DNA from 4 places in the Mesorhizobium sp. B2-4-17 genome. Region 1 is predicted to be linked to each of the others. Evidence: riboswitches for the same ligand, from Rfam matches in the RefSeq annotation. Region 1 holds a riboswitch; each other region holds the start of a gene.
What was found. A riboswitch is a leader RNA that binds a small molecule or an ion and turns the genes downstream of it on or off. The one in region 1 is predicted to bind cobalamin.
Positions count from the first base shown of each region.

Region 2: linked by a shared signal. The riboswitch ahead of FJ548_RS27295 (aromatic ring-hydroxylating dioxygenase subunit alpha) and the one ahead of FJ548_RS14590 (DUF1636 family protein) in region 1 are both predicted to bind cobalamin.
Region 3: linked by a shared signal. The riboswitch ahead of bluB (5,6-dimethylbenzimidazole synthase) and the one ahead of FJ548_RS14590 (DUF1636 family protein) in region 1 are both predicted to bind cobalamin.
Region 4: linked by a shared signal. The riboswitch ahead of FJ548_RS15160 (DUF1636 family protein) and the one ahead of FJ548_RS14590 (DUF1636 family protein) in region 1 are both predicted to bind cobalamin.

Region 1 covers NZ_VFUX01000016.1:80,393-87,738, forward strand. Annotated here, with positions in the region: gene FJ548_RS14560 (TetR/AcrR family transcriptional regulator) at 1-241, shown strand, start outside; gene groL (chaperonin GroEL) at 415-2,067, opposite strand; gene groES (co-chaperone GroES) at 2,137-2,433, opposite strand; gene FJ548_RS14580 (hypothetical protein) at 2,919-3,098, shown strand; gene FJ548_RS14585 (helix-turn-helix domain-containing GNAT family N-acetyltransferase) at 3,143-4,090, shown strand; cobalamin riboswitch at 4,405-4,612, shown strand; gene FJ548_RS14590 (DUF1636 family protein) at 4,698-5,102, shown strand; gene FJ548_RS14595 (ABC transporter ATP-binding protein) at 5,099-5,884, shown strand; gene FJ548_RS14600 (ABC transporter substrate-binding protein) at 5,932-6,879, shown strand; gene FJ548_RS14605 (iron ABC transporter permease) at 6,879-7,346, shown strand, end outside.
Region 2 covers NZ_VFUX01000046.1:11,388-18,733, forward strand. Annotated here, with positions in the region: gene FJ548_RS27270 (alpha-glucosidase family protein) at 1-326, shown strand, start outside; gene ugpC (sn-glycerol-3-phosphate ABC transporter ATP-binding protein UgpC) at 351-1,463, shown strand; gene FJ548_RS27280 (DUF680 domain-containing protein) at 1,535-1,774, opposite strand; gene FJ548_RS27285 (DUF680 domain-containing protein) at 1,836-2,042, opposite strand; gene FJ548_RS27290 (DUF680 domain-containing protein) at 2,115-2,312, opposite strand; cobalamin riboswitch at 2,805-3,006, shown strand; gene FJ548_RS27295 (aromatic ring-hydroxylating dioxygenase subunit alpha) at 3,158-4,405, shown strand; gene FJ548_RS27300 (hybrid-cluster NAD(P)-dependent oxidoreductase) at 4,426-5,526, shown strand; gene FJ548_RS27305 (hypothetical protein) at 5,939-7,346, shown strand, end outside.
Region 3 covers NZ_VFUX01000002.1:173,271-180,616, forward strand. Annotated here, with positions in the region: gene FJ548_RS02550 (histidine phosphatase family protein) at 1-162, shown strand, start outside; gene FJ548_RS02555 (carbonic anhydrase) at 222-941, opposite strand; gene FJ548_RS02560 (DUF1344 domain-containing protein) at 1,100-1,354, opposite strand; gene aroC (chorismate synthase) at 1,538-2,659, shown strand; gene ribB (3,4-dihydroxy-2-butanone-4-phosphate synthase) at 2,746-3,846, shown strand; gene FJ548_RS02575 (hypothetical protein) at 4,238-5,221, shown strand; partial or broken gene bluB (5,6-dimethylbenzimidazole synthase) at 5,386-5,967, opposite strand; cobalamin riboswitch at 6,016-6,198, opposite strand; gene FJ548_RS02585 (histone deacetylase family protein) at 6,379-7,305, shown strand; gene FJ548_RS02590 (exodeoxyribonuclease VII small subunit) at 7,309-7,346, shown strand, end outside.
Region 4 covers NZ_VFUX01000017.1:58,330-65,675, reverse strand. Annotated here, with positions in the region: gene FJ548_RS15185 (NADH-quinone oxidoreductase subunit D) at 1-258, opposite strand, end outside; gene FJ548_RS15180 (NADH-quinone oxidoreductase subunit C) at 268-873, opposite strand; gene FJ548_RS15175 (NADH-quinone oxidoreductase subunit B) at 878-1,459, opposite strand; gene FJ548_RS15170 (NADH-quinone oxidoreductase subunit A) at 1,450-1,815, opposite strand; gene FJ548_RS15165 (winged helix-turn-helix domain-containing protein) at 2,145-3,344, shown strand; cobalamin riboswitch at 3,374-3,579, shown strand; gene FJ548_RS15160 (DUF1636 family protein) at 3,617-4,045, shown strand; gene cobW (cobalamin biosynthesis protein CobW) at 4,048-5,085, shown strand; gene FJ548_RS15150 (cobaltochelatase subunit CobN) at 5,104-7,346, shown strand, end outside.

The DNA of each region.
Region 1 (7,346 bases):
CTCCGCTTTCGAGCAGTGGATTGGGCTGCTGCGGGAGGCGTTCCTGCGGGCAGGGGTGGCCGAGCGCCGCGCGCAGGTGCTGGCGCTGCTGGTCGAGTCGTCGCTGGAAGGCCTGATGGTGATTGCCCGCGCCACTCGCGACCGCACGCCGGTCATTACGGTAGCCGATGAGGTGGCCGCGCTAATCGAGCAGGCGGTGCTTGCAGGTAAAGTCGCCCAACGCGCCGACGCTGCCGTGTGACGCTGCCTCTTCATTTGATCGGCTGCCGGCAACTGCTGGTTCCAAAGAAAAAGGGCGGCATCGCTGCCGCCCTTTGCAAAATAGCTGATTGGCTGGACTAGAAGTCCATGCCGCCACTCAAGCCCGCTTGCGGGCTTGAGCAAAGTGAGTTGATGGGCGTACTTATGGACTTCTTAGAAGTCCATGCCGCCCATGCCGCCCATGCCGCCGCCAGGCATGCCGCCCGGCATACCGCCAGCCGACTCCTTCTTCGGAGCCTCGGCGATCATGGCTTCGGTGGTGACCAGCAGGCCGGCGACCGAGGCCGCGTCCTGGAGGGCCGTGCGCACGACCTTGACCGGGTCGACGATACCCATGGCGATCATGTCGCCATACTCTCCGGTCTGGGCGTTGTAGCCGAAGGTCGCGCCCTTGTTCTCAAGGATCTTGCCGGCGACGATCGAGGCTTCCGCACCGGCGTTGGCCGCGATCTGGCGGGCCGGAGCCTGCAGCGCGCGACGCACGATGTTGATGCCGGCGGTCTGGTCGGAGTTGGCGCCGGTCGCCTTGATGTTGAGCGAGGCGCGCAGCAGCGCGACGCCGCCGCCGGGAACGATGCCTTCTTCGACGGCCGCGCGGGTCGCGTTGAGGGCATCATCGACGCGGTCCTTCTTTTCCTTGACTTCCACTTCGGTCGCACCGCCGACGCGGATCACCGCAACGCCGCCGGCGAGCTTGGCCAGGCGTTCCTGCAGCTTCTCCTTGTCGTAGTCCGAGGTGGTCTCCTCGATCTGCTGCTTGATCTGCGCGACGCGGCCCTGGATCTCCGGCTTCTTGCCGGCGCCGTCGACGATGGTGGTGTTCTCCTTGGAGATCGACACCTTCTTGGCGCGGCCGAGCATGTTGAGGCCGACATTCTCGAGCTTGATGCCGAGGTCTTCCGAGATGACCTGGCCACCGGTCAGGATGGCGATGTCTTCCAGCATGGCCTTGCGGCGGTCGCCGAAGCCCGGCGCCTTGACGGCGGCGATCTTCAGGCCGCCACGCAGCTTGTTGACGACCAGCGTGGCCAGAGCCTCGCCTTCGACGTCTTCCGAGATGATGAGCAGCGGCTTGGAGGTCTGCACGACAGCCTCGAGCACCGGCAGCATGGCCTGCAGGTTGGAGAGCTTCTTCTCATGCAGCAGGATGTAGGCGTCTTCCAGATCGGCGACCATCTTGTCGGCGTTGGTGACGAAGTAAGGCGAGAGATAGCCGCGGTCGAACTGCATGCCTTCGACGACTTCCAGTTCGGTATCGGCGGTCTTGGCTTCCTCGACCGTGATGACGCCCTCGTTGCCGACCTTCTGCATCGCTTCCGCGATCATCGAGCCGACCGAGGAGTCGCCATTGCCGGCGATGGTGCCGACCTGGGCAACCTCTTCCGAGGTCTTGATCTTCTTGGCGTTCTTGATCAGCGTGCCGACCACGTCGGCCACGGCGAGATCGATGCCGCGCTTCAGATCCATCGGGTTCATGCCGGCGGCAACCGCCTTGTGGCCTTCCTGGACGATCGACTGAGCCAGAACGGTCGCGGTCGTGGTGCCGTCGCCGGCGATGTCGTTGGTCTTCGAAGCAACTTCGCGGACCATCTGCGCGCCCATGTTCTCGAACTTGTCCTCAAGCTCGATTTCCTTGGCGACGGTGACGCCGTCCTTGGTGATGCGCGGGGCGCCGAACGACTTGTCGATGACGACGTTGCGGCCCTTGGGGCCAAGCGTGACCTTCACCGCGTCGGCGAGGATGTTGACACCGCGCAGCATGCGCTCGCGGGCGTCACGGGAGAATTTTACGTCTTTGGCAGCCATGTTTAACTCCTGGCAGGGGCTCGCAGCGAGCCCGAAGATTCAAGATTCAGTTGACGGAAAGGCCGATAATCAGCCGATGATACCCATGATGTCGGATTCCTTCATGATCAGAAGGTCTTCGCCATTGAGCTTGACTTCCGTGCCCGACCACTTGCCGAACAGGATGCGATCGCCAGCCTTGACGTCCAGCGGAACGAGCTTGCCGCTTTCGTCGCGGGCGCCGGAGCCGACGGCGATGATCTCGCCTTCCTGCGGCTTTTCCTTCGCCGTATCCGGGATGATGATCCCGCCGGCGGTCTTGGATTCGGATTCGACCCGGCGAACGACCACGCGGTCATGAAGCGGGCGGAACTTCGACTTTGCCATTTTTTCTTCCTCGATGAGAACGGTGAGAAACAGTTCCTCCATCCGGCGAAGCCGGACAACAACAAAGTCCGGCGGCGCCGGACCTGTAGTTAGCACTCACCAATGGCGAGTGCTAACGTGGCGATGAGATAGGCTGCTGGCCTGCCAGAGTCAAGGCGCGCCGAGTGCCTCTTTCCATCATGATGGTGAACTCACCGAAGCTTGGCCGAACCGAGGACCAGAAGCGGGCAACGTTCCGCCGCGGCGACGTGAACTCGGCTTTGACTACGGAAAATTCGATTTTGTTCTGCATGAGGGCAGGGCCATCCTCCTTGATGCCAACAAAACTCCCGGCCGTCCCTAGAACCTCGTTAAGATGTTCACGGCCGGCGCCTCCGATCTGGCCGACGGCTTTGAAGGCCTTATTCGTCGGGCGAGATAGACCAGCGACCGGCCAGGATCGCCCTCACGCCGCTCCCGCCTGTTGACATCGGTTGCAGCAATTCATGGGCTTGCCTGCCGATACGGCCATCAGGCCAGGCGATTGCGTGTTCCTGCGGCCGACGCAGAGCGCGGCCGTGCTGCAGCAGTTCGGGCCGATCGCGGTGCTATCCGGCGGCAGGATTTGCGGATCGTTGGCCGGTGTTGCCGATGATGTGAACACGTCGGATGCTCAAGATAGTTGACTCAGTCAAGTAAATGATTGATCCTGTAAAGACAGGAGATGTCCATGACGGTTCACCATCAGCCCGGCAATGATGCGCCCAATGAGCGGATCGATGTCGTGCGGGCATTCAACCGCTTCTACACCCGCCAGATCGGGCTGCTCGACGAAGGGCTGCTGAAAAGCGCCTTCTCCCTGACCGAGGCGCGTGTGCTCTACGAGTTGGCGCATCGCGATGGCCTGACCGCGACCGACCTTGGACGCGATCTCGGCCTCGATGCCGGCTATGTCAGCCGTTTGCTGAAAAAGTTCGAACGCCTTCACCTCATCTCCAGAGCGACGCTGGTTTCGGACGCGAGGCAATCGTCGATTGCGTTGACGCAGGCGGGCAGGAATGCCTTCGCACCGCTGAACAAGGAATCGCACGATCAGGTCCGGGCCCTGCTCGATCGGCTGCCGGCATCGGAACAAGACCGGCTGGTCAAATCCATGCAGACGGTGCAGCGTCTACTCGCCGAAAATGCCGAGCCAACGATCCCCTATCTGTTGAGGCCGCTGCAGATCGGCGACATCGGCTGGATCACCCACCGGCAAGGGCTGCTCTATGCCCAGGACTATGGCTGGGACGAAACCTATGAGGCGCTGGTCGCCGAAATCCTCGTGGCGTTCGTGAAATCCTACGATCCGAAATGGGAGCGCAGCTGGATCGCCGAGCGGGAAGGCGAGGTCGTCGGCTCGGTCTTCGTCGTACGCAAGTCGGATCAGGTGGCGAAGCTGCGTTTGCTCTATGTCGAGCCTTCGGCGCGTGGCCTCGGCATCGGCAAGCGACTGGTGGAGGAAGTCATCGGCTTTGCCCGCGCCAGGGGATACAAGACGCTGACCTTGTGGACAAACGACATTCTCGCCGCTGCCCGGCATATCTACCAGGCCGCCGGCTTCAAATTGATCGAGGAAGAACCTCACCATTCCTTCGGCAAGGATCTGGTTGGTCAGAACTGGAATCTTGATTTGTGATCTTCCGCCAGAGCATGATGCCGAAAAGTGTGAAGCGGTTTTCACACGACGTCATGCCCTATCTCTTTAATTAGAAGCGGATTCAGATTTCAGGTCGATTCGACCTGAAATCATCCGGCTTTCCGCGCTTGGCCAATTTGATCGAAATTGCGCACTCCGCGCAATTCGCTCGACAGATGGCTGACAGCCCCTCGCTTGACAGCGCCGCGCCTCATGCGTTATTGCGTTATGTTATTACATAAAGATGCGTCGCGCGCGGCTTCGGCTCCGATCGTGGCGACTGAGAAATCCGTTGCGATGCAATCCGGGGAAAACTAGGGTGGAATGGTGATGGTCCCCGAGTCGAAAGGCGAGGGGTGAAAAGGGAACACGGTGAGATCCGCCTGGGATCGAGGCCGTGGCTGCCCCCGCAACTGTAAGCGGTGAGCGAGATCCGAAATGCCACTGGCCGGCGAGGCTGGGAAGGCAGGATTGCGCCGAGACCCGCGAGCCAGGAGACCTGCCATCACGGAGTTGACCGGACGGGGTGTGCCGGGAGGAGACCTGGACGTCGGTCTGACGACCGACCGCCAACATCCTTCCGTCGCCAATCGAGAAAGACGGAAAGTTGGGCGCCGCCATAGATCGCATTCACCGTATCATCGTGTGCACGCTTTGCCGCGACATCCCGACAGGGACCAGGTCGGGCGAAGCTTTGTGCACCGATTTGCGCTCGCGGTTGTCGACCCACGCCGAACTCGCGGTGGCGCAGGGTTTCACGGTCGAGGGGGTGGCGTGCATGGCAGGCTGTGCGCGGCCGCTGGCGGTGGCGTTCCAGGCCCCGGGCAAGGCCGCCTATCTCTTCGGCTCCATCGATGCCGAGGCCGACGCCGGCGATCTCGTGCGGTTTGCCAGGCTCTACGCCTCGCTCCCCGACGGCTGGTGCAATGCCGGACAACGTCCGCCGCGACTGGCCGGCAAGACGCTGGCCCGCATCCCGGTAGCGGGCGAGCCAGCAGGAGACAGCCGATGACGGTGCCGCTTCTCGAGGCGCGCGATCTCGGCGCGGTGGCGAATGGGCGGAATCTGGTCCACGCGGTCAGCCTGTCCATGGCCATCGGCGATCGCCTCGCCATTATCGGCCCCAACGGCGCCGGCAAGACCACGTTGCTGCGCATGTTGTCCGGCATGCTCAAGCCAAGTTCCGGAGAGGTGAAACTCGGCGGGCGCCGCCTCGACAGGATTTCGCCGGCCGAGCGGGCCCTTCACATAGCCGTCGTCGGCCAGACCGACCAGCCGGATCCGCGGCTGGCGGTGATCGACTATGTCGAGCTTGGCCGCGTCCCGCATGCCGGCTTGAAACACAGGAGCGAGGAACGCGACATTGTCGTGGACGCGCTGCGCCGGACCGGTTTGCTGCCCCTGCTTGGCCGCACCATTGGCTCGCTGTCGGGCGGGGAACGCCAACGCGCCCAGCTTGCGCGCGCCATCGCCCAGGAACCTAAAGTATTGTTCCTCGACGAACCGACCAACCATCTCGACCCCCGCGCCCGCGCGGAACTGCTCGAACTCGTGGCTGGCTTCGGCATGACGGTGATCGCGGTGCTGCACGATCTGCCCCTGGTGGCGCCGTTCGCCACAAGGGTAGCGGTGATGAACGAAGCTCGGCTCCATGCGCTGGCGGCGCCGCGCGAAGCGCTGACGCAACAACTGATCCGCGAGATTTTCGGCGTCGACGTGTTTCGCCTGCGCCATCCCACCGAGGACCGCGAACTGACCGTGTTCGATGTTCCGAACCGTGCGGCGCCTTCCTGACCGAAACCGACTTTCATCCGACACAGTTCAACCAAGGAGCAAAAATCGTGAAACGCCTCGCCCTGTCGCTCGCCTTCTCGCTGCTGGCGTCGGCAGCCTTCGCCTTCCCGGTCACCGTCGACAGTTGCGGCAAGCCGCTGACCTTCGATGCGCCTCCCAAGCGCGCCGTCATCCACGATCTCAACATGGCAGAGATGGCCTTCGCGCTGAAGCTGCAGCCGTCGATCGTCGGCCTGACCGGCATCACCGGATGGTACAAGGTCGGGCCCGATTTCAAGGCCGAGCAGGGTTCGATCCCGGAACTGGCGCCGAAATACCCGACACTCGAAAACCTCGTCGCGGTCGAGCCTGATTTCTTCTTCGCCGGCTGGTACTATGGCATGAAGCCGGGCGGCGATGTGACGCCCGACACGCTCGCGCCGCACGGCATCAAGACGCTGGTGCTGACGGAAAGCTGCGTCCATCTCGACAAGAACCGGCCCGCCGCCTCGATGGACCTTCTCTACGGCGATGTCGAAAAACTGGGCAAGATCTTCGGCAAGGAGGCCGAGGCGGAGAAGCTCGTTGCCGGTTGGAAGGCGCAACTCGCTGACATCACCGCCAAGGTCGGCGATCGCAAGGGAACACGGGTGTTCCTCTACGATTCCGGCGAGGACAAGCCGTTCACCGCCGGAAAATTCGCCATCCCCAGCGCCATGATCACGGCAGCCGGCGGCGACAACATCATGGCCGACATGGAGACGAGCTGGGGCAACACCGACTGGGAAACAGTGGCGTCGCGCAATCCGCAATTCCTCATCCTTCTCGACTACCAGGATGGCGGCGGCTACAAGAAGCTCCTCGACTTCCTCAAGGCCCATCCGGCGATGAAAGAGACGGACGCGGTCAAGAACGAGCGTTTCGTGGCCCTGCGTTATGCCGAGCTGACGCCCGGACCGGCAAACATCGACGCGATCGGCAAGATCGCCAGGGCGATGCATCCGGAAGCGTTCTGATGCATCTCACCCTGAAGCACAAATCCGGCGCGCTCTCAGGGCACAAGGCATTCGCGCTGGCCATGGCGGCGGGCGCGGTGGCGACCGCCGCTCTCGTGCTGCTGTCGATCGCCTATGGTTCGACGCTGATACCGCTGAGCGACGTCGTTGCCGCACTTGGCCATGCCGTCGGGTTGAATGAACATCAGGTGTCTGGCCCGGTCGGCAAGATCGTCGTCGATCTGCGGCTGCCGCGCACGATCCTGGCGGTCTGTGTCGGCGCGGGCCTCGGCATGGTCGGCGCGTTGCTGCAGACGGTGACGCGTAACGATCTCGCCGATCCCTTCCTGTTCGGCCTGTCTTCGGGGGCCGCCGCGGGCGCGGTTTCCGTCATCACCGTCTTTGGTGACAGTTTCGGCATCTGGACCTTGCCGATCGCGGCTTTCACCGGCGGCATACTGGCAGCGGGCATCGTGCTGCTGCTGGTC
Region 2 (7,346 bases), on a different contig from region 1:
TGTCGCAGGCGGTCAATGTACAGCAGGGTGACGAGACGTCACTGCTCGAGCACTACCGGCGCTTTCTCGCCTTCCGCCGCGCCCATCCGGCGCTGGCCAAGGGCGATATCAATTTCATCGAAAGCCAGGGCGACACCGTCGCCTTCACGCGCCGGGCAGGCAATGAGCAGATCGTCTGTGTCTTCAATCTGGGCGCCAAGCCGGCCGAGGTTGACCTTGGCGACCGATCGCTGCAACCTTTGCCGGGACACGGATTTTCGGAGAAGGCAGACACAGGCACCGTCCGCCTCGGCGGCTACGGCGCCTGGTTCGGGCGCATAGACTGAATTTCAAATCACCGGGAGAAAATCATGGCCGATGTCACGCTGCGACAAGTGAAGAAGTCCTACGGCAATCTCAACATTCTCCACGGCATCGACCTCGACATCAAATCGGGCGAGTTCATCGTCTTCGTCGGCCCGTCGGGCTGCGGCAAGTCGACCTTGCTGCGGTCCATCGCCGGGCTCGAGGAGATCACCTCAGGCGAACTCAGGATCGACGGCGAGGTTGTCAACGACGTGCCGCCGTCGAAGCGGGGCATCGCCATGGTGTTCCAGTCCTACGCCCTCTATCCGCACATGACCGTCTACGACAACATGGCCTTCTCGATGAAGATCGGCAAGGAAAGCAAGGCCGAGATCGACAAGCGCGTGCGCCAGGCGGCGGAAATCCTGCAGCTGACCAAGTATCTCGACCGTCTGCCCAAGGCGATGTCGGGCGGTCAGCGTCAGCGCGTCGCCATCGGCCGCGCCATCGTGCGCAATCCGAAAGTGTTCCTGTTCGATGAGCCGCTGTCGAACCTTGACGCCGCGCTGCGTGTCGCCACGCGTATCGAGATCGCCAAGCTCAAGGAATCGATGCCCAACACGACCATGATCTACGTCACCCACGACCAGGTCGAGGCGATGACGCTGGCCGACCGTATCGTGGTGCTGAAGGAGGGCCATATCGAGCAGGTCGGAACACCGATGGAACTCTACAAGAGGCCCGGCAATCTGTTCGTCGCCCAGTTCATCGGCTCGCCGGCCATGAACATCCTGCCGGCGACCGTCGACAGGACCGGCAGCCCGACCGTGATCAGTCATGTCGGCGGACGCAAGGCGACGGTGCCGATCGCGACACCGGCTTCGGCGAAGGGCGCGGCGGTAAGCTTCGGCGTGCGCCCGGAAGATCTCGCGATCGCCAGCGGCACGGACTATCTGTTCGAAGGGACGGTCGACTATATCGAACAACTCGGCGAGGTCCAGCTGGTCTATGTCGACATCGGCAGGACCGACCTGCCCCTGGTGACCAAGCTGCCTGGCAATGTCGAGGTCAAGCGCGGCTCGACGCTGCGGCTGACCGCCGATGCCGGCGACCTTCATATCTTCGACGCGGACGGCCGCTCCTTCGCGCTTCACGAGGTAGAGGCAAAGGCGGCCTGAAACAGGGTTCTGGTGATAAAAAAGAGCCGCAGGCATCGGCCCGCGGCTCTTTTTGTATTCCACATCGGCTATTAACGGCCGAAGAGATTCCGGTCGCTGCCCTGTGGGGCGGACTTCTGTGCGTCACCCGAGGAATTGAGCAGCTTGTAGACAGGCGATCCTTCATTGCGGATCGAGCCGGTATGCGAAGTGTCGACATTGGCGGTCGTCGCCTGCTTGTTGATGTCGGTGCCGCCAACATTGTCGTTGGCCGCATAGGCGCTGCCGGCGGCAATCAGAAGAGCGGCGGCGGTAAGAACAATCTTTTTCATTTCGGGTACTCCGGTATTCGCGAATCCAAGCGGCGGGCAAGCCCGCCGGTTGTCGTTGATATTAGTTGTTGCCGAACAGGTTGCGGTCGGCACCGTGCGTAGGCGTCTGAGCCGCCGGTTCGGACTTCTTGATCGAAGCGGTGTATGAGTTGTCGGTCGACGTGGCGGCCGGCTGGCTAGCGCCATTCGAACCATAATTGTCACTGCCGGCGAAAGCGCTGCCGGAAATGGCCAGAACGGCGACGGCAGCAAGAGCGATCTTCTTCATTTCAAGTCTCCTGAATTCTTCGAATGTCGCCAGGACGGCAGGCCAAACCCGCCGCCTGCTGGAGATCGGCTGTTAGTTGTTGCCGAAGAGGTTGCGGTCAGCACCGTGGGTGGGCGTCTGAGCAGCCGGTTCCGACTTCTTGATCGAAGCGGTGTAAGAGCTGTCGGCAGCAGTGGCCGCGGGGCCATTCGCACCATAGTGATCGCTACCAGCGAAGGCGCTGCCGGAAATGGCCAGAAGGGCGGCGGCAGTGAGAACAATCTTTTTCATTTTGGGTACTCCAGCATTTTTCCGTCCGTCTAGCGGCGTGTCTTGGGATTGAAATCGCGTCGTTCGGACGACCCCGATGTGGGAGAGCCAGCTAGCCGTTTCCAATCACGAAGATGTTCAACGTGGACCATGAATCCACTACTTGAAATTGTACCAAGATCTTCCACGTGCGATTTTTCCGTTGCAATATCAACGCGTTAATTAAAGTCGGTGTCGTCATCACCGACTCTATCGGAGGCTCGGCGTTCACACCGTCCTGCACGCACCGTCAACAGAAACGAACCGTTCGGTTCGATTTTAGAATCTGCTAATAGTCACTTTTCGAAACCGTTAACCCTTTTTGCTTCCACTCCGGGCCGATTCCGACGCCCGGCGCGGCCGTCACCGCGATGATTTTCGCTGTCGCTGCTCGTGACCAGATCGTTGCGCATGGGTGTCGCGCCACATGGATGCAATGTCGCTTTCATGCCGATGTCGCAAGCGCTGTCGTGATTAGATCATGTCATCTCAGGTGCCGCTTCGTGACGACGGGGCGGAGAATTGGGAAGCCGGTCAAAGTCCGGCGCTGCCCCCGCGACGGTGGTGGAGTTCAAGTCGCAACGGGAGACCACTGGGCGCAAGCCTGGGAAGGTGTCGCGACCGTCCGCAAGGACACTCCAGAGCCCGGAAACCAGCCAGAGATCGTAGAACTCGACTGATCGCGGTGGGCGGTCAAGAGGCGGATGCCGCATGCCCGGCGCTTGCCGGCATGCAGCCTTGTCCTTCCTCTCATCCCCTCCGGTTCAGTCATTAGAGCGACGCGCGTCCGTTTGGACGGGCCGATGCGATGAATGCGAGGACAGGACATGGATGCGCGCAACGATATGCTGAGGCTCTTGAACAGCCGCAGAGAGGGCTTTTCGCTGGAACAGCCCTTCTACACCGACCCGGACTACTTCAAGCTCGACATGGAGCTGATCTGGTATCGCGACTGGCTGTTCATCGGCCATGATTGCGAATTGCCGAAGCCGGGAAGCTTCATCACCGTGCAGATCGGCGACTATCCGGTCGTGCTGGTGCGCGACCAGCAGGGCAAGATCAATGCCTTCCACAACTCCTGCCGCCATCGCGGCAGCCGCGTCTGCAACACCGACAAGGGCTTGGCGGCCAAACTGGTCTGCCCGTATCACCAGTGGACCTACGAGCTCGACGGCCGCCTGCTGTTCGCCCGCCAGATGGCCGACGGTTTCGACAAAGGCCAGTTCGGCCTGAAGCCGGTCGCCTGCGAGAGCGTGGCCGGCTACGTCTTCATCTGCCTGGCCAGGGAGCCCGCCGACTTCGCACCGATGCGGGCGATGATCGAACCCTATCTCAAGCCGCACCGGCTGAGCGAAGCAAAGATCGCTTTCCAGAGCACCATCGTCGAGAAGGGCAACTGGAAGCTGGTCTGGGAAAACAACCGCGAGTGCTATCATTGCGCCGGCAGCCATCCGGAGCTTTGCAAGACCTTCCCGGAGGCGCCGACCGTGACCGGTGTACAGGGCGCCGACAGCGATCCTGAGATGATCGCGCACTGGGCGAAATGCGAGGCCGTTGGCCTGCCGAGCAAATTCCGCATCGATCCGGCCGGGCAATATCGCGCCACCCGCGCGCCGCTGCTGCGCGACGCGGTCAGCTACACGATGAGCGGCAAGCGGGCGGTGAAGAAGAACCTCTCCGACAGCGTCTCGGCCGACCGCATCGGCACCCTGATGCACTATCACTATCCGACCACCTGGAACCACATCCTGATCGATCACGCCGTTACCTTCCGCGTGCTGCCGATCAGTGCCACGGAAACGGCGGTAACGACGAAATGGCTGGTGCACAAGGATGCGGTCGAGGGCGTCGATTACGATCTCGCCGAACTCACCCATGTGTGGACCGAGACCAACGATCAGGATCGCCGTATCGTCGAGGAAAACGCCTTCGGCATCCTGTCGCCGGCCTACGAACCAGGCCCGTATTCGGAGCTGCATGAGGGTGGCGTCATCCAGTTCGTCGACTGGTATGCGCGTTTCATTGGTCCGCGCCTCGCCGAGGATGGTCGACCAGCGCTCCGCAGTGTCGCCTGAGAGGCCAAAGGATGAACGCGATGACTGATCTTGGCCTTTACCGCCATCTCGACCAGATGGCGCCCTGGAACGACCGGCTCCAGGTGCTGGAAGTGATTGGGGTCAGCGACGAGTCTCCTGACGTCAAGACCTTCACCTTCCGCTCCGACAACCAGACCTGGTTCCGCTACAAGCCGGGCCAGTTCGTGACGCTGGAACTGCCGACAGATGACGGGCCGCTGATGCGCACCTATACATTGTCATCGTCGCCATCGAGGCCGTTCTCGATCGCGGTGACGGTGAAGGCACAGGCCGGCAGCATTGGTACGCGCTGGATGTTCGATCATCTGGTGCCTGGCTCACACGTCAAGGCCTACGGGCCGGCCGGCGACTTCTCGCTGCACAGCCATCCGGCAGCCAAATATCTGTTCATCTCGGCAGGCTCGGGCGTGACGCCGATGATGTCGATGCTGCGCTGGCTGAACGACTGCGCGCCATGGACCGATGTCAGCTTCGTCAACTGCGCGCGCCGACCCGAAGAGATCATCTTCCGCAAGGAACTCGAACTGCTCGGCGGCCATATGCCCGGCCTGTCGCTCGGCTTCATGATCGAGGAGCGCTCAAGCCGTGAGGGCTGGTACGGCCATATGGGCCGTATCGACGCCATAAGGCTGCCGCTGCTGGCGCCCGATTTTCGCGAACGCGAGATCTTCTGCTGCGGTCCGGATCCTTTCATGCGGGCCGTGCGCGGCATGCTGGAAGCCGCCGGCTTCGACATGACGAAATACCACCAGGAGAGCTTCGCCGCGCCGGTGGTGGAGGAAATCCCGGCGCCGTTCGCAGCGCCCGCACAGGACGGCGCCCCTGTTCCCGCCGAAGCCGCGACAGCGATTCGCTTCGCGCTTTCGGACGTCGATGCCGAATGTGTCGCCGGCCAGACCGTGCTGCAGACGGCGCGCGCCTCGGGCGTGCGGATACCCGCGGCCTGCGAATTCGGCCTGTGTGGAACCTGCAAGGTCAAGAAGGTCTTCGGCGATGTCGAAATGAGCCACAATGGCGGCATCCTCGATCACGAGATCGATGACGGCTTCATCCTGGCCTGTTGCTCCAGGCCGCTGTCGGCGTTGGAAATCGAGGCATAATCGGTTCAAGGCCTCAACCGATCCGGGAAACAGTCGGTGCCTTGCCGGCCCTGGTTGCCTGCGACGCGGTGCCACCGAAAATCCGGCTGAACCGCGCAGACTGTAATGGCGCGATTAACCGCACTTTAGGCAATCCCGGCTAGCTTTCGGTGTCAGTTCCAGTGGCGGGAGCAGCCGGTGATCGATGTCAGCACTGCCGCTGGGCGAGCGGCGCGAGCACCGGTCGTGCCCATTTCGACGCTGCTCGACACAGTGGGCGCGCACGCACGATCGGCTTCTGCTTCCGACCATATTGGCTTGTATTCCTCAGAACCGGATCAACTGCCACCCTTGGCACTGAGGCCGGCACAGCTGTGTTCCCGTCCATGATTTCGTCATTCTGCGTAAAAGTCATCTTTGTTGGGGCGGTCCGATGAGCATGGGAAATGTAAGAAACATCAGTACTGCGACTGGCTTTGCGTCCGCGGTTGGAAGCTTGTCGCCGGTATGGCTTGTTGCGACCGTAGTGGTGTTCTCTTTTTTTATGCCGTGGACCGCCGGCGACAATACCGACGTCAGCTGGCTCATCGTTATCTGCGAAAAGGTTCTGGATGGTCAGAGGCTCTATGTCGACATTCTGGAAACCAATCCGCCTTTCTCCGTGGCCCTCTATATTGGGCCGGTATGGCTGTCCCACAGGCTCGGCATCTCGCCGGAATCCGCAATCGAGTGCTTCATCTATCTGATCTTCTTCGTTTCGATTGCGCTGTCGGCTGTCGTCATCGAGCGAAGTCGAATCTTCGTCGATCTGAAGACGCAATGGATCTATCCCGCATTAGCGGTTTTGCTTCTCATCATGCCTGGGAATGTTTTCGGCCAGCGCGAGCATATCGGTACGATGCTGTTCATGCCGATGCTGTTCCTGATGATGTGGCGGATCGACAACCGCGCAGATGCGCCGGTTCCTCTTGGCCTTGCCGCAGCGGTTGGCTTGGCTGGAAGCGTACTGCTTCTGGTCAAACCACATTGGGCAACTGGTATCATACTGCCCTATTTCTACATCGCTTGGCGCAAACGCTCGCTGACGGCGTGCCTGACGGCTGAAAACGTCGTCATCTTCACGGTTTGCACTGCCTATCTCGTCAGTGTGTATGTATGGTTTCCCGAGTTTTTCGGCACTTTCCTGCAATTGCTGATGCGCTACTATGTCAGCTTGCGAGCCAACATCAACATTTTCGCGGCATTGCCGACTTTCGCCGTCTTCGTCGTTTTCGTGGTTTTCCAGATGCGCAAATCTGTCTGGCGAGACGGCGTTGCGCTGGCGGTGGCGAGTGCCGCCGGCTTTTTTGTGTCCATGCTGTACCTCGGGAAATACTGGCCCAATCACCAGTATCCCTACCAGGCTACGATGCTGGTCGCGATGCTGCTGGCGGTGGCATCACGATGGCGAATAGCGGTTGGCCTCGCAAACCCACAGGCCGCCTCTGAGATCGCCAGTGTCAGGCTCCATGCGGCAGCCGCGCTGGCCGTGGTCGCCGCACTTTCGGTGACGCATCACCAGTTCTACCAGCTGCCTGAGAAAGGTCTGGTCGATGCCATCAACAGCCGTTACGCCTCGCCATCGATCGTTCAGGTCAGTTCCGACCTTTCCGTCGGCAATCCGCTGACGAGAATGGCCAATGGTCGCTGGCTGTCGGCCTATGCCCATGATTGGCTTGGCACCTATGCGCTTTGGGGTTTGATGCGGGGTAAGTATCAAGGCGAAGACGAGCGCATCGCGCGGCAAGACCTTGATAATTATACTCGCTACGTCAATTCCCTGATCCGTGACAACAGGCCCG
Region 3 (7,346 bases), on a different contig from region 1:
TTCGACGCGCTCGACCACAACACGATCTGCGTGACGCATGGCGGCGTCATGCGGACCTTGTTTCGCTTCGTGCTTGAGATGCCCGAGGACGAGGCCGCGAACCTGGAGATACCGCACGATCGCGTGCTCCGGCTGCAGGGTGAATGCCTGGAGTGGCTGTAGCTGTCCTGGCTATGATGGTTATTCATCCGAGGTTGAGCGCGGTCGCCCGGATGAACGTATCATTCGAGGTAGGTCACCACACCCGTTTCAAGATCGTAGATCGCCGCGACGATCTTCAGCTTCCCGGTCCCGGTGAGACCGGCCAAGAGCTTGCTTGAAACGGCAAGGCGCCTCGCGGTCCGCCTTGCGCTCTCCTTAGCCGTGTTGTCGACAAAATCGCCCGCCTCGCTCCGCACCGCGATTGCCGCCGGCAAGATCGGCTCGATCATCGGACCGATCGCGCCCGGATAAGTGGCGTTCTTGGTGACCACGTCGCAAGCCGCCTTGACCGCACCGCAGCTTGTGTGCGCGAGGACGACGATCAACGGCGAACCGAGTACCTCCGCGCCATATTCGACCGTGCCGAGCGTCGCGGTGTCGACGAGGTTGCCAGCATTCCGGGCGACGAACAGTTCTCCAACGCCGTGGCCGCCGAAAATCAGCTCCGGCGGAACGCGACTGTCGGCGCAACTGATGACCGTGGCCCAAGGCGCCTGGTGTGTAGCGACAGCATTCCGCTGCGCGGCAAGGTCAATCGAACAGAGTTCCGGATGGCTGACATAGCGTTCGTTGCCGGACTTCAACGCGGCCAACGCTTCATCGGGAGGCAGAGGCGTCGCAGTGCCCTCGGCCGCGCGCGCCGGCCAGACCGCTCCGCCAAAACCGGTCGCGACGAGCCCCGCGCCGACCTTGAGGAAATCCCTCCGGCGGATCCCTTCGCCCTCGCAGTCGCTGCACATTGTCCTGCTCCCGCCGCCGATCCAGCCGATGGCTGGATCCGTGAGCTGAGACTGCTACCAACGAGTTGCATTAGCAAGTGCTAACTCTCGTCCGGTCCATCCGGGAGCTCGATTCCGAGCCTGTCGAAATGGATCTGGCCGTGCGAAGCCGGAGGCTCCTATTCGGTGTCCGGCAATTCCATGTCGGTGACGACGTTTTCGCCATTGGTCACGTCATAGGCAATGACGACGTCCATGCCCGGCTTCAGCGAGTCGAGATCGGTCTCGGCGTTCAGCTTGTAGGATTTGCCGTCATCCAGCGTCAGGGTCAGCGCGTCCTTGTCGATCTTCTTGATCAGGCCTTCGGTCTGCCCGGCGAAAGCGGCGGTGGAAAGCAGCAGTATGGCGGCAACAGCGCCAATCAGGGTACGCATCATCGTCCTCTTTGGTCATTGCGCCGGCACGGTGGCGGCGGATCCTCAACGGCGAATGGAGCAGAGCAGAAACCAACCGAATGTGTCAAAACTAAATCCGCCAGATCACAGTTTGACCCCTGTGGAAAACGCCAATAGAAGGCAGACTTCAGTCGGCTTCGATGCCGGGCAGGGCACTTTTCCATGTCTCACAATACGTTCGGCCATCTTTTCCGCGTCACCACCTGGGGCGAAAGCCATGGCGCAGCGCTCGGCTGCGTGGTGGATGGCTGTCCGCCGGGTATCCGCTTCACGCGCCACGAAATCCAGGCCGAACTCGACAAGCGCCGGCCCGGCCAGTCGCGTTTCGTCACCCAGCGCCGTGAGCCCGACGAAGTGAAGGTGCTGTCCGGTTTCGTGCTCGACGAGGACGGCGAGACGATGATCACCACCGGCACGCCGGTTTCGATGCTGATCGAAAATGTCGACCAGCGCTCGAAGGACTATGGCGAGATTGCCCGCCAATACCGGCCGGGCCATGCCGACTACACCTATGACGTCAAATACGGCATACGCGACTATCGCGGCGGCGGCCGTTCCTCGGCCCGCGAGACCGCGGCGCGCGTGGCGGCCGGCGCGCTCGCGCGTAAGGTGGTGCCGGGCATGGTGGTGCGCGGCGCGCTGGTGTCGATGGGCGAAAAGTCGATCGATCGCGCCAACTGGAACTGGAATTTTATTGGCGACCCGGAAAATCCGTTCTTCACCCCCGATCCAGCCTCTATTCCCATTTTCACGCAGTATCTCGACGGCATCCGCAAATCGGGTTCCTCGGTCGGCGCGGTGATCGAGATCGTCGCCGATGGCGTCCCCCCAGGGCTCGGCGCGCCGATCTACGCCAAGCTCGACCAGGACATTGCCTCCGGGCTGATGTCGATCAACGCCGTCAAGGGCGTCGAGATCGGCAACGGCTTCGAGGCCGCGCGCATCACCGGTGAACAGAATGCCGACGAGATGCGCATGGGCAACGATGGCAAGCCGGTCTTCCTGTCCAACAATGCCGGTGGTATCCTCGGCGGCATCTCTACCGGCCAGGCGATCGTCGCCCGCTTTGCCGTCAAGCCGACCTCGTCGATCCTAACGCCGCGAAAGTCTATCGACAAAGACGGCAACGACGTCGAGGTGATGACCAAGGGCCGGCACGATCCCTGCGTCGGTATTCGCGCCGTGCCGATCGGCGAGGCCATGGTTGCCTGCGCCATAGCCGATCATTATCTGCGCCATCGAGGACAGACAGGGCAGGGAATAGACAGTAGCAGTAGGCAGTAGGCAGCCTGCCTGCCCAACATATTTTCCTTTTCCCTACTGCCTTACTGCCCTATTCCCTACTGCCCTGCGAACGAAGCGAGCGCTCCATGCCTTACGACCAGAAGAAGATCGTCGAAGCCATCCGTGCCTTTGAACGCGGCGAGATCGTCGTCGTCATGGACGATGACGGGCGCGAGAACGAGGGCGACCTGATTGTTGCCGCCGTCCACTGCACGCCCGAGAAAATGGCCTTCATCGTGCGCAACACGTCGGGCATTGTCTGCACGCCGATGCCGCGCGAGGAAGCCAAGCGGCTTAACCTTGCGCCGATGGTGGCCGACAATGATTCAGCCCACACCACCGCCTTCACCGTCAGCGTCGATTTCAAGCACGGCACGACAACAGGCATTTCGGCCGACGACCGCACGCTGACCGTGCGCAACCTCGCCAACGGCAATGTCGGCGCCTCCGACTTCGTCCGTCCCGGCCACATCTTCCCGCTGATCGCGCGCGAAGGCGGCGTGCTGATGCGTTCGGGCCATACCGAGGCGGCGGTCGATCTGTGCAAACTCGCCGGCCTGCCGCCGATCGGTGTCATTTCGGAACTGGTCAATGACGACGGCACCGTCAAGCGCGGCCCACAGGTCGCGGCCTTCGCCGAGGAGCATGGCCTCCAGCAGGTTTCGGTCGCCGATCTCATCGCCTACCGGCAACGCAAGGAAACGCTGGTCGAACGCGTGGCTTGCTCGGAGATCGACACGCTCGGCGGCAAGGCGCAGGTCTTCACCTATACGTTGCCCTGGGACACGATGCATCATGTCGCGGTGGTCTTCGGCGATATCCGCGACGGCGAGGACGTTCCGGTCAGGCTGCATTCCGAAGACGTGGTGACCGACGTCTTCGGCACCAGCCATCGGCTCGACGGCATCATGAAGGCGATGGGCGAGCGTAAGCGCGGTGTCATCGTCTATCTGCGCGAAGGCTCGGTCGGTGTCGCCCATCAGGAGCGCAAGCGCCCTGCATCAGGTGACCGCGAGGATCACGAAGAGGCGCGCCGGCGCGAAAACGAATGGCGCGAAATCGGCCTCGGTGCGCAGATCCTGAAGGATCTCGGCATTTCCTCGATCAACCTGATCGCCTCGCGCGAGCGCCATTATGTTGGTTTGGAGGGTTTTGGCATCCATATCGCCAAGACCGAGATTTTGTAGTCCACCGAGGGATCGACGCGGCGGAAAGGTCCTGCTGGCAGGTCGCCTGCGTTGGCGATTGACTGAAGCGTCCGCTTGCCTCGTCATCCTATGGCGAAGCAAGGAGCGAAGCGACGCGGCTCAGACCATAGGATCCATGCCGCGACTTCGACGCGTTGCCACGGTCCAGAATTCTGCTCCGCTGTGATCTTCGATCAAGATTACGGCATGGATCCTCGGGTCTGCGCTCCGCTTCGCGTCGCTCCGCCCGTGGATGACGACGTCGCGGAAGCCTCGGCCAATTCCGAACGTTTGCGAACGAGCGGCTGCTCGCTTCTTCTCGTCGCCCCCCGGTTGACAATCTTCGGGGTGAGCGCATCCTCCCAGCCCTCTCTGAGGGGAGATTCGGGGCATGTGGGATTTCGATATCGGCAGGTCGGTGTCCATCATGATGCGGACCTGGCCTTTCATTGTTTTTCGCATGATCGTCTATTTCGGCATCACTCTGGCCTATATCCTGGCGACTGGCACGGGCGCCTCCGTCGGCTATGGCGTCGGCCATATCTCCACCGATCCCGACGGGCCGTTGTCCTTTGCCCTATGGGGCGGCGTCGTCGGCTTTGGCGCCGTCTCGATCGCCGTCTACTGGATCCGCGAATACATTCTCTACGTCGTCAAGGCCGGCCATATCGCCGTCATGGTCCATCTGATCGACGGCCGTGACGTTCCCGACGGTAAGAACCAGATCGTGTACGCAAAGGAGGTCGTGACCGAGCGTTTCGCCGAGGCTAACGTCCTTTTCGTCGTCGACCAGCTGGTCAAGGGCGCTATCCGCGCCATTACCGGCCTGCTTGGCGGCGTAGCCGCTTTCCTGCCCATTCCAGGCCTGAGCGGCCTTGTGTCTTTCATCAACACGGTAATCCGCCTGTCGCTCACCTATGTCGACGAGATCATCCTCGGCTACAATATCCGCATCAACTCGTCCTCGCCGTTCGAAACCGCACGCCAAGGCGTGGTGCTCTACGCCCAGAACGGCAAGATCATGGTCAAGAACGCCGTCTGGCTGGCGATCATCATGTGGGGCGTGTCGTTTGTCATCTTCCTGCTGATGCTGGCCCCGGCCGGCGCCATTCTTTTCCTCATGCCCGGGCAGCTTGCCGGCTGGGCCTTCGTGCTCGCCATCGTCTTTGCCTGGGCCTTCAAGGCAACCTTCATCGAGCCCTTCGCCATCGCCTGCCTGATGCAGGTCTATTTCAAGACCATTGCCGGCCAGCTGCCTGATCCAGCCTGGGACGCTCGGCTGGCCGAGGCATCGTCGAAGTTCAGGAACCTCAAGGACAAGGCGCTCTCCTCCTTCGGTGGTTCGCGCTGGGACACGGCCGGCGCGACACGCTGATCGGCCGGGCTGGCGGGCGTGCCGGCGACGGTATAGAGGCGCGACACCGCTGATTTGAGCGGCGCCTCGCCCTGGCCGCAAAACGTCTCGCTCATGATCAATTCGGGCAGCGGCAATCGCCGGCCCCAGCCATGTGTCTCGAGGTCCGGCTTGGGCGCGAACTCGGAAACACGGCCGACGCAGAGGTAGGCGACCGGCGTCACGTGCTCGGGAATGGCCAACAGCCGCTTCAGCGCCTCAGGCTCGATGATGCTGACCCAGCCGACGCCGATGCCTTCGGCCCGTGCCGCCAGCCAGAAATTCTGCACGGCGCAGACCGTGCTGTAGAGATCCATCTCCGGATTGTGCCAGCGCCCCAGCGGCGAACCTTTCGAGCGCTGGCGGTCGCAGGTGATGCAGATGTTGAGCGCGCTTTCGCAGATGCCTTCCAGCTTGAGCTTGCGGTAGAGCGCTTGTCGCTCTTCCTCGATTGCTGGCAGTTCCTGTTCACGCGCGGCCAGGAACAGGTCACGTACCTTCTCCCGGCGCCCGGCACCGCGAATGACGATGAAGTTCCACGGCTGCATGAACCCGACCGATGGCGCGTGATGGGCTGCAAGCAGCAGCCGAGCCAGCACCTCGTCGTCGATGGTCTCGGGAGTAAAATGGCTGCGAACATCGCGCCTGGTGAACATGGCTCGGTAGACGGCGTCGCGCGCCATCTGGTCAAATCCATCGCCCACAGGAGCGGTCATGGCTTCCAGCATCGCTTGTCCCCTTGCGACTTCAAATCAATGCCGCCCGCCTGACCATGCGGGTGACGATGCCTGCCAGGCCGGTCTTCTGGCTCGGGATCAACCCGCGTCCGGTGCCTTCCCGTCATCGACAGTGGCATTTACCGGCGCGGTCCCCCTTACAGCGTTGGGCACGCCACGGAATTCAACCGTGTTCCCGATTCTCCCGCCAGAGCATTTGCAGCCAAGTGGATTTCACTTGGCGTCGCATAATGCGACTGAGAACAAACAGGCCGGCGGGCACCAGGCAGTGGTGGCGACCTTACGCCGAAGCCCCGGCCGCGCCAATCCCCGCAGCGACGCGAATGGACGCAGACGTGATTTTCCCCAGCGATCAAGCCGCAACGCATAGCCATTGCCGTGTCGGGGCACTAGATAGGGACGATGGCCACCCGTCTCTACACGCACCCTATCTTCCTTGAACACATCACGCCGCCCGGCCACCCCGAACGGCCGGACCGCTTGCGCGCTATCGAGCGCGTGCTCGACGGCGAAGCCTTTGCCGCGCTTGATCGCGTCAAGGCGCCGGAAGGAGATGAAGCCACTATTCTCTACGCGCATCCGGCCGATTTCGTCGCGCGTGTGCGCGCCGCCATCCCCGAAGAGGGCATCGCCCGCGTCGATGCCGACACCACCGCCAGCCCGAAGAGCTGGCAGGCGGTGATCACCGCGATCGGTGCCGCCAACGCGGCCGTCGACGACGTCTTCACTGGCCGGGCCGACAATGCCTTCGTCGCCGCGCGGCCGCCCGGCCACCATGCCGAGAAAACCACCGCCATGGGCTTTTGCTTCTTCAATACGGCGGCGATCGCGGCGCGCTATGCGCAGAAGAAGCATGGCGCCGAGCGCGTCGCCGTCGTCGACTGGGACGTGCATCACGGCAACGGCACGCAGGATATTTTCTGGGACGATCCGTCGGTGCTCTATTGCTCGACGCATCAGATGCCGCTCTATCCCGGCACCGGTGCGAAGAACGAAACCGGGGCCGGCAACATCGTCAACGCGCCTCTGGCGCCGCAGACCGGCAGCGAGGTGTTTCGCGATGCCTTCCTGTCGCGGATACTGCCGGCGCTCGACAAATTCGCACCCGATCTGATCATCATTTCGGCCGGCTTCGACGCGCACCACCGCGATCCGCTGGCCGAGATCAATCTGACCGAGGATGATTTCGACTGGGCGACGGGCCAACTGATGCAACGCGCCGCGCGTCACGGCGACAACCGGCTCGTCAGCCTGCTTGAGGGCGGCTACGATCTGCAGGGATTGGCATTTTCGGTCGCGGCCCATGTCGCGCGGCTGATGAAAGGATGAATGATGGCTGGTGAGACCAACGAAGACGTCAAGGCGATGAG
Region 4 (7,346 bases), on a different contig from region 1:
CCGCTCGACGGCGAGCGCAAAGGCGTGCTCCTGGTTCATCGGTGCGCAGTAATCGAGCCGGTCGAGATAGGGCACGGCCTGCAGATAGGTCTTGTGCTCCATCAGCTTCTCGGTGCCGCGATGCAATAGGCCAATATGCGGATCGACGCGGTCGATGACTTCGCCATCGAGTTCGAGAACCAACCGCAGAACACCATGGGCGGCGGGGTGCTGGGGCCCAAAGTTGATGTTAAAATTGCGGACGGAGGTTTCGGCCATTCTGGCGCCTCAATTCGTCTTGGCTTTTTCGTCTCCAGGCAGCACGTAGTCCGTGCCTTCCCAAGGAGACAAAAAATCGAAATTGCGGAATTCCTGCTTGAGCTCGACCGGCTCGTAGATGACGCGCTTGGCTTCGTCGTCGTAGCGCAGCTCGACGAAACCGGTCAGCGGGAAATCCTTGCGCAGCGGGTGACCATCGAAACCGTAGTCGGTGAGGATGCGGCGCAGGTCGGGATGGCCCGAAAACAGCACGCCATAGAGATCGTAGGTCTCGCGCTCGAACCAGTCGGCGCCGGGATAGACGCCGGTGATCGACGGCACCATCGTCTCCTCGTCGGCCTGCACCTTGACGCGGATGCGCACATTCTGTTTCGGCGACAGCAGATGATAGACGACGTCGAAGCGCTTGGCCCGCGACGGATAGTCGGCGCCACAGATATCGATGATCGAGATGAACTGGCAGCGCGCATCGTCACGCAGGAAGGTCATCACTTCGACGAGGTCGCGCGGTTCGACATGAATGGTGAGTTCGCCATAGGCGAACACCGCGTCCGAGATCCGTCCGCTCATTTTCTCGCCGAGATAGCTCGACAGTTCGCTCAGTGATGCGGCCATGGATTTACCGTTCGATCGTGCCGGTGCGGCGGATTTTCTTCTGCAGGAGAAGAATGCCGTAGAGCAGTGCTTCGGCGCTCGGCGGGCAGCCGGGCACATAGATGTCGACCGGCACGACGCGGTCGCAGCCGCGCACCACCGAGTAGGAATAGTGGTAATAGCCGCCGCCATTGGCGCAGGAGCCCATCGAGATGACGTAGCGGGGCTCCGGCATCTGGTCGTAGACCTTGCGCAGTGCCGGCGCCATCTTGTTGGTCAGCGTGCCGGCGACGATCATGATGTCGGACTGGCGCGGAGACGCACGCGGCGCCACGCCGAACCGCTCCGAGTCATAGCGCGGCATCGAGGTGTGGATCATCTCGACCGCGCAGCAGGCGAGGCCGAAGGTCATGAACATCAGCGAGCCGCTGCGCGCCCAGGTGATCAGCGCCTCTGTCGAGGTGACAAGAAATCCCTTGTCGGCGAGCTCATTGTTGATTTCGAGGAAAAAGGGATCGTCCTCCCCCACCGGCCTGCCGGTGTTGGGATCGATAATGCCCTTGGGCTTCGGCGCGACGAGGGTGCCTGAACTGTCGTTCAATCCCATTCCAGCGCTCCTTTTTTCCATTCATAGGCAAAGCCGATGGTCAGCACTGCCAAAAACACCATCATCGACCAGAAGCCGAGCATGCCGATCTTCGAGAAGGACACGGCCCAGGGAAACAAGAAGGCCACTTCCAGGTCGAAGATGATGAACAAGATCGACACCAGGTAGAAACGGATGTCGAATTTCATGCGGGCGTCGTCGAACGAGTTGAAACCGCACTCGTAGGCGGAAAGCTTTTCAGGATCGGGGTTGCGGTAGGCCACCAGAAACGGCGCCGCGATAAGCGCGATGCCGACGACCGCCGCCACTGCGATAAACAGGACGATGGGCAGGTACGAACTGAGAAGTGCGTTCATGCAGCGGCTTTCCGTTGGCGCCAATCCACTTTTGTTACAGCACCGGACCTTAATGCGGAAGCGTGACAGTTTAACCGCTGAACCGTTTTAAGGGGCCTATGCTGCAACGCGGCGAGGGTTAGCGCAGCACTTCCAGCGAAGCAAGTCAAACCTTGTTCAAAACGCCGGGCTGGACGGCATAACGGAAGAAACTGGTCCGATGCGCTCCTGTTTGATTTCCTTCACTTTCTACTCCACTTTTATCTCCTGACATATCTACCGCCATTTGCCTGCTAGCATGCCGGAATCACCGGCTAAAATCCGCAAATCGATCAGGGCAAGGGCTCCCGATGAAGGAAAAAATCTCGCTCGCTATGGCCCGGCGCATCGCGCTCGGCGCTCAGGGCTTTCTCGACCCCCGCCCAAGTGGCACGCCGGACCGCCGCCACTTCGCCCGCGTGCTCTCCCGCACCGGCCTGCTGCAGATCGATTCCGTCAGCGCGGTGGTGCGCGCGCATTATATGCCGCTTTATTCGCGGCTTGGCCCCTACCCGCTCGCGCTCCTCGACAATGCCGCCGTGACGCGCAAGCGCACGGTGTTCGAATATTGGGCGCATGAAGCCTCGTTCCTGCCGGTCGAGACATATCCCTTGATGCGCTGGCGCATGCAGCGCGCCGAGCAAGGCGAGGAAATGTATCTGGGCCTCGCCAAATGGGGCCGCGAGCACGCCGCCTACATCGAAGAGATCTATCGGGAAGTCGCCGATCGCGGCCCGATCGCCGCCTCGGCGCTTGAGGGCCAGAAAGGTTCGGGCGGCTGGTGGGGCTGGAGCCACGCCAAGCACGCCTTCGAATGGTTGTTCTGGGCCGGCCGCATCACCACCGCGCACCGCCGCGGCTTCGAGCGCTTCTATGACCTGCCGGAGCGCGTGCTGCCGCAAGCGATCCTCGATCTGCCGGTGCCGGCGGCCGAGGACGCGCATCGCGAATTGCTGCGCATTTCCGCCCGCGCCCATGGCGTGGCTACAGCCGGCGACCTGCGCGACTATTTCCGCCTGTCGCCCGCAGACATGAAGGGCCGGCTGGAGGAACTGGTCGAGCTGCGCGAGTTGCTGCCGGTGCGTGTCGAGGGCTGGAACAAGCCGGCTTACCTCCATAGAGATGCCCGTCTCCCGCGCAAGATCGAAGCGCGCGCCCTGCTGGCACCGTTCGATCCGGTCGTCTTCGAGCGCTCGCGCACCGAGCGGCTGTTCGATTTCCATTACCGCATCGAGATCTACACTCCGGCCGAAAAACGCCAGTACGGCTACTATGTCCTGCCCTTCGTGCTTGGCGACAGGATCGTCGCTCGCGTCGACCTTCGGGCCGACCGACCGGCAAGCGTGCTGCGCGTGCCTGCGGCCTATGCCGAGCCCGGAGCGCCGCCTGAAACCGCCGCCCAGCTCTTCGAGGAATTGAAGCAGATGCAGGTCTGGCTTGGCCTTGAACGTATCGACGTGACGCCCGCCGGCGATCTGGGCCCGGCGCTGGCCGACATCGCCATGTCGTAGCCGCGCGTTGACACAGCTGCCTGCAAAAGCCTAAATCCGCTCCAGACGGTCCCCTGCCCGCAACGGCTGGGGCTAAGAGGGAATGCGGTGCGGGATTTCGGTCTCAAATCCGCGGCTGTCCCCGCAACTGTAAGCGAAGAGCCAAGGCCGAAAGCCACTGGGAGTTCCCGGGAAGGCGGCTAACCAAGGCGATGACCCGCGAGCCAGGAGACCTGCCGTCTGCGACAGAAGAATCCGATCGCCCGGCGGGTTTCCGGGCAAGGAGCCCGGTTTTGGACCACAACGGCAGTTTTTCGGCTGGTGCAGCGGATATATCGTCCGCCGATGGCGACGCCTTGTCCGGCGTCACCGTTATCGTCTGCGCGTCCTGCCGCGACGAAACCGGCTCCGACGCCCATCCCCGCGCCGGCGAACTCCTGGCACAGGACACACGCCGCGCCGCGGCATCCGAGCGCGTCCGCGTCCGCACGGTCGAATGCCTCGGCAACTGCAAACGCCGGCTCAGCGCCGCAATCCTGCGCGACGGCTGCTGGAGTTATGTGTTCGGCGACCTGACCACGGGCAGCGGCGCCGACCTCGTTACCGGCGCCAAACTCTTCGCCACCTCGAGCGACGGCCTCATCCCTTGGCGCGGCCGCCCTGATTCCCTGAAGCGCGGCCTCGTTGCCCGCATCCCTCCCCTCGACCTGCTGAAAGACTGACCATGACCGCTTCCGTCTCCCGTGTTCCCTGCACTGTCGTCACCGGCTTCCTCGGCGCCGGCAAGACGACGCTGGTCCGCCATCTCCTCGAAAATGCCGGCGGCAAGCGCATCGCGATCATCGTCAACGAGTTCGGCGACATCGGCATCGACGGCGAGATCCTCAAGGGTTGCGGCATCGACACCTGTCCGGAGGAAAACATCGTCGAACTGGCCAATGGCTGCATCTGCTGCACCGTGGCCGACGATTTCGTGCCGGCGCTTGACCGGATCCTGTCGCTGACGCCGAAAGTCGACCATATCCTGATCGAAACTTCGGGCCTCGCTTTGCCCAAGCCCCTGGTCCAGGCCTTCCAGTGGCCGACGGTGAAGAGCCGCGTGACCGTCGATGGTGTGATCGCTGTGGTCGACGGCCCTGCACTGGCAGAAGGCCGAGTCGCCAACGACATGGACGCCCTGCAGGCGCAGCGCGCCGGGGATGACAGCCTCGACCATGACGACCCGGTCGAGGAAGTGTTCGAGGACCAGATCGCCTGCGCCGACCTGATCATCCTGTCGAAGAGCGACCTGATGGACGCCGCCGGGTCGGCCCGCGCCAACGCCATCGTCAACGAACATTCCGCCCGGGCCGTCAAGATCGTGCCGACGTCCCATGGCAAGGTCGATCCCTCCGTACTGCTCGGGCTCGGCCTCGCCGTCGAAGACGACATCGAGAACCGCAAGTCCCATCACGACGGCGCATTCGACCACGAGCATGACGACTTCGACACCTTCATTGTCGACATCCCCTCGATCGCCAATCCGGACGAGCTGGCAAAACGCGTCGCCGACGCCGCCGAACAGGAAAACGTGCTGCGCGTGAAAGGCTTCGTCGAGGTCGGCGGCAAGCCGATGCGGCTTTTGCTGCAGGCCGTCGGCCCGCGCGTCAACCATTACTACGACCGCGCCTGGACCGCCGAGGACGACCGCCGTTCGCGCCTTGTCGTCATCGGCCTCAAGGGGCTGAACCGCCCGGCAATCGAACGTATCCTCGCCGGCTGACTTTCGGGCACGGCCGCGATGCACATCCTCACCACGACCTCCGCCTCGCTCGACGATCTCGCCGAGCCGGTCGATCTGCGGCAGGCGCCGGCGGATATCGTGGCCCTGTCCTTCACCGATAGCGACCTCGCCGGCCTGGCGGCCGCGTGGAAGGTGGATGCCAACCGCCTGCCCTCGATGCGGCTGGCCGGGCTGCGTGACCTTCGCCATCCCATGTCCGTCGACCTCTGGATCGACAGCGTCGCCCGCCACGCCAGAGTTATTCTCGTCCGCATCCTCGGCGGCTACGACTGGTGGCGCTATGGCTGCGACCAGCTTGCCGCGACCGCCCGCGAGCGCGGCATAAAACTGGCGCTGCTGCCCGGCGAAAGCCACGACGAGGATCTCAGGCTGATCAAAGCCTCGACGCTGCCGCGCGAGGAGCTGGATGCGCTGCTCGGCTATTTCCGCGAAGGCGGCCCGGCCAATATGAGTTCGCTGGTGCGGAGGTTGGCAGGGCTGGCGGGACAGGATGAAGCAGCAGCCGCGCCGGTAACCGTTCCCAAAGCGGGCTACTACGAGCCAGGACGTGGCGTCGTCGAGTGCGGCGTCCCCCTCCCCCTCCAGGGGAGGGTCCGGCCGCAGGCCGGGGGTGGGGTCGCCGGTGAAGTGCGCCGACCTCAAGAAACGCCCTATCCAGTCGCACCGACCCCACCCGGCCCTGCGGGCCACCCTCCCCTCGAGGGGGAGGGAAAGATCGTGCCTATTCTGTTCTACCGCTCGATGCTGCAGGCCGCCGATGTCGCGCCGATCGATGCGCTTTTCGACGCCTTGCAGCAGCGTGGCATCACCCCCGTGCCGATCTTCGTCTCCAGCCTCAAGGACCCGGCATCCCTCGCGTTCGCCGAAACCGCCCTCGCCAAACTGAACCCGGCCGCCATCATCACCGCGACCGCTTTCGCGTCCGGCGCGGAGCCCGGCATCGAAACCCTGTTCGATCGCGCCGGCGTCCCCGTCTTCCAGGTCATCGTCGCCACCACGCGCCGCGACGTCTGGGAAAAGAATCAGCGCGGCCTGGCACCCGCCGACCTTGCCATGCATGTCGTGCTGCCCGAACTCGACGGCCGCATCCTCGCCGGCGCCATTTCCTTCAAGGGCGAAAGCGATGTCGATCCGGCACTTGGCCACCGCGCTTTCGCCAACCGGCCGGAACCCGATCGGATAGCGCAGGTGGCCGACCGTGTCGCGGCCTTCATCAAGCTGCAGGGCACGCCCCGCGCCGACCGCAAGCTCGCCATCCTCATTCCGGATTACCCGAGCGCCCCCGGCCGCACCGGCTATGCCGTCGGCCTTGACGTGCCGTCCAGCGTGCTGGCCATGCTGCATGACCTCAGCGACCAGGGCTATGCCGTCGACGGGATTCCGCGAACGCCGCGCGCGCTGCTGGACTTGCTGGAGTGCGGCGAAGAAAGATTGGGGCTGGAGGACTATCTCGGTCTTTCGATGGATCTCCCACCCGAGGCACTCGCTGCTGTAACGGCGGCCTGGGGAAAACCAGAAGATGAGGCAGGTTTGCGCGAGGCACCCCCCTCTGTCCTGCCGGACATCTCCCCCGTAAGGGGGGAGATTGACCTTTCATCTCGGCTTTCGCCAATCGCCAACATTGTAGAGGGAGTGCCGGCGCCCAAACTGCCGATCTCCCCCCTTAGGGGGGAGATGTCCGGCAGGACAGAGGGGGGTGTTCAAGCGCCGGCCTCGGCGAAATTCCCCTTCCGCGCCGCGAACTTCGGCAACATCACCGTAGCGCTCGCCCCGGATCGCGGCCGCTCCGCCGACCGCCGAGCCGACTACCACGACCCGACGCTCCCCCCGCGCCATGCGCTGATCGCCTTCGGTCTGTGGCTCCGGAAATCGCAGAGCGTCCATGCCCTAATCCATGTCGGCGCCCACGGCACGCTGGAATGGTTGCCCGGCAAGACGGTGGCGCTCTCGCAAACCTGTTTTCCCGAGATCGTCACCGGTCCCCTGCCCGTCATCTATCCCTTCATCGTCTCCAACCCCGGCGAAGCGGCGCAGGCCAAGCGGCGCATTGCCGCCGTCACCCTTGGCCATCTGCCGCCGCCGCTGACCGGCGCTGGCCTGGATGAAGACCAGCACCGGCTCGAACGCCTGGTTGACGAATATGCCCAGGCCGACGGCCTTGACCGCCGCCGCCGCGACCGTCTGGCCAGGCTGATCGTCGACACCGCGCAAAAGACCGGCCTCGCCTCCGAAGCCGGTGT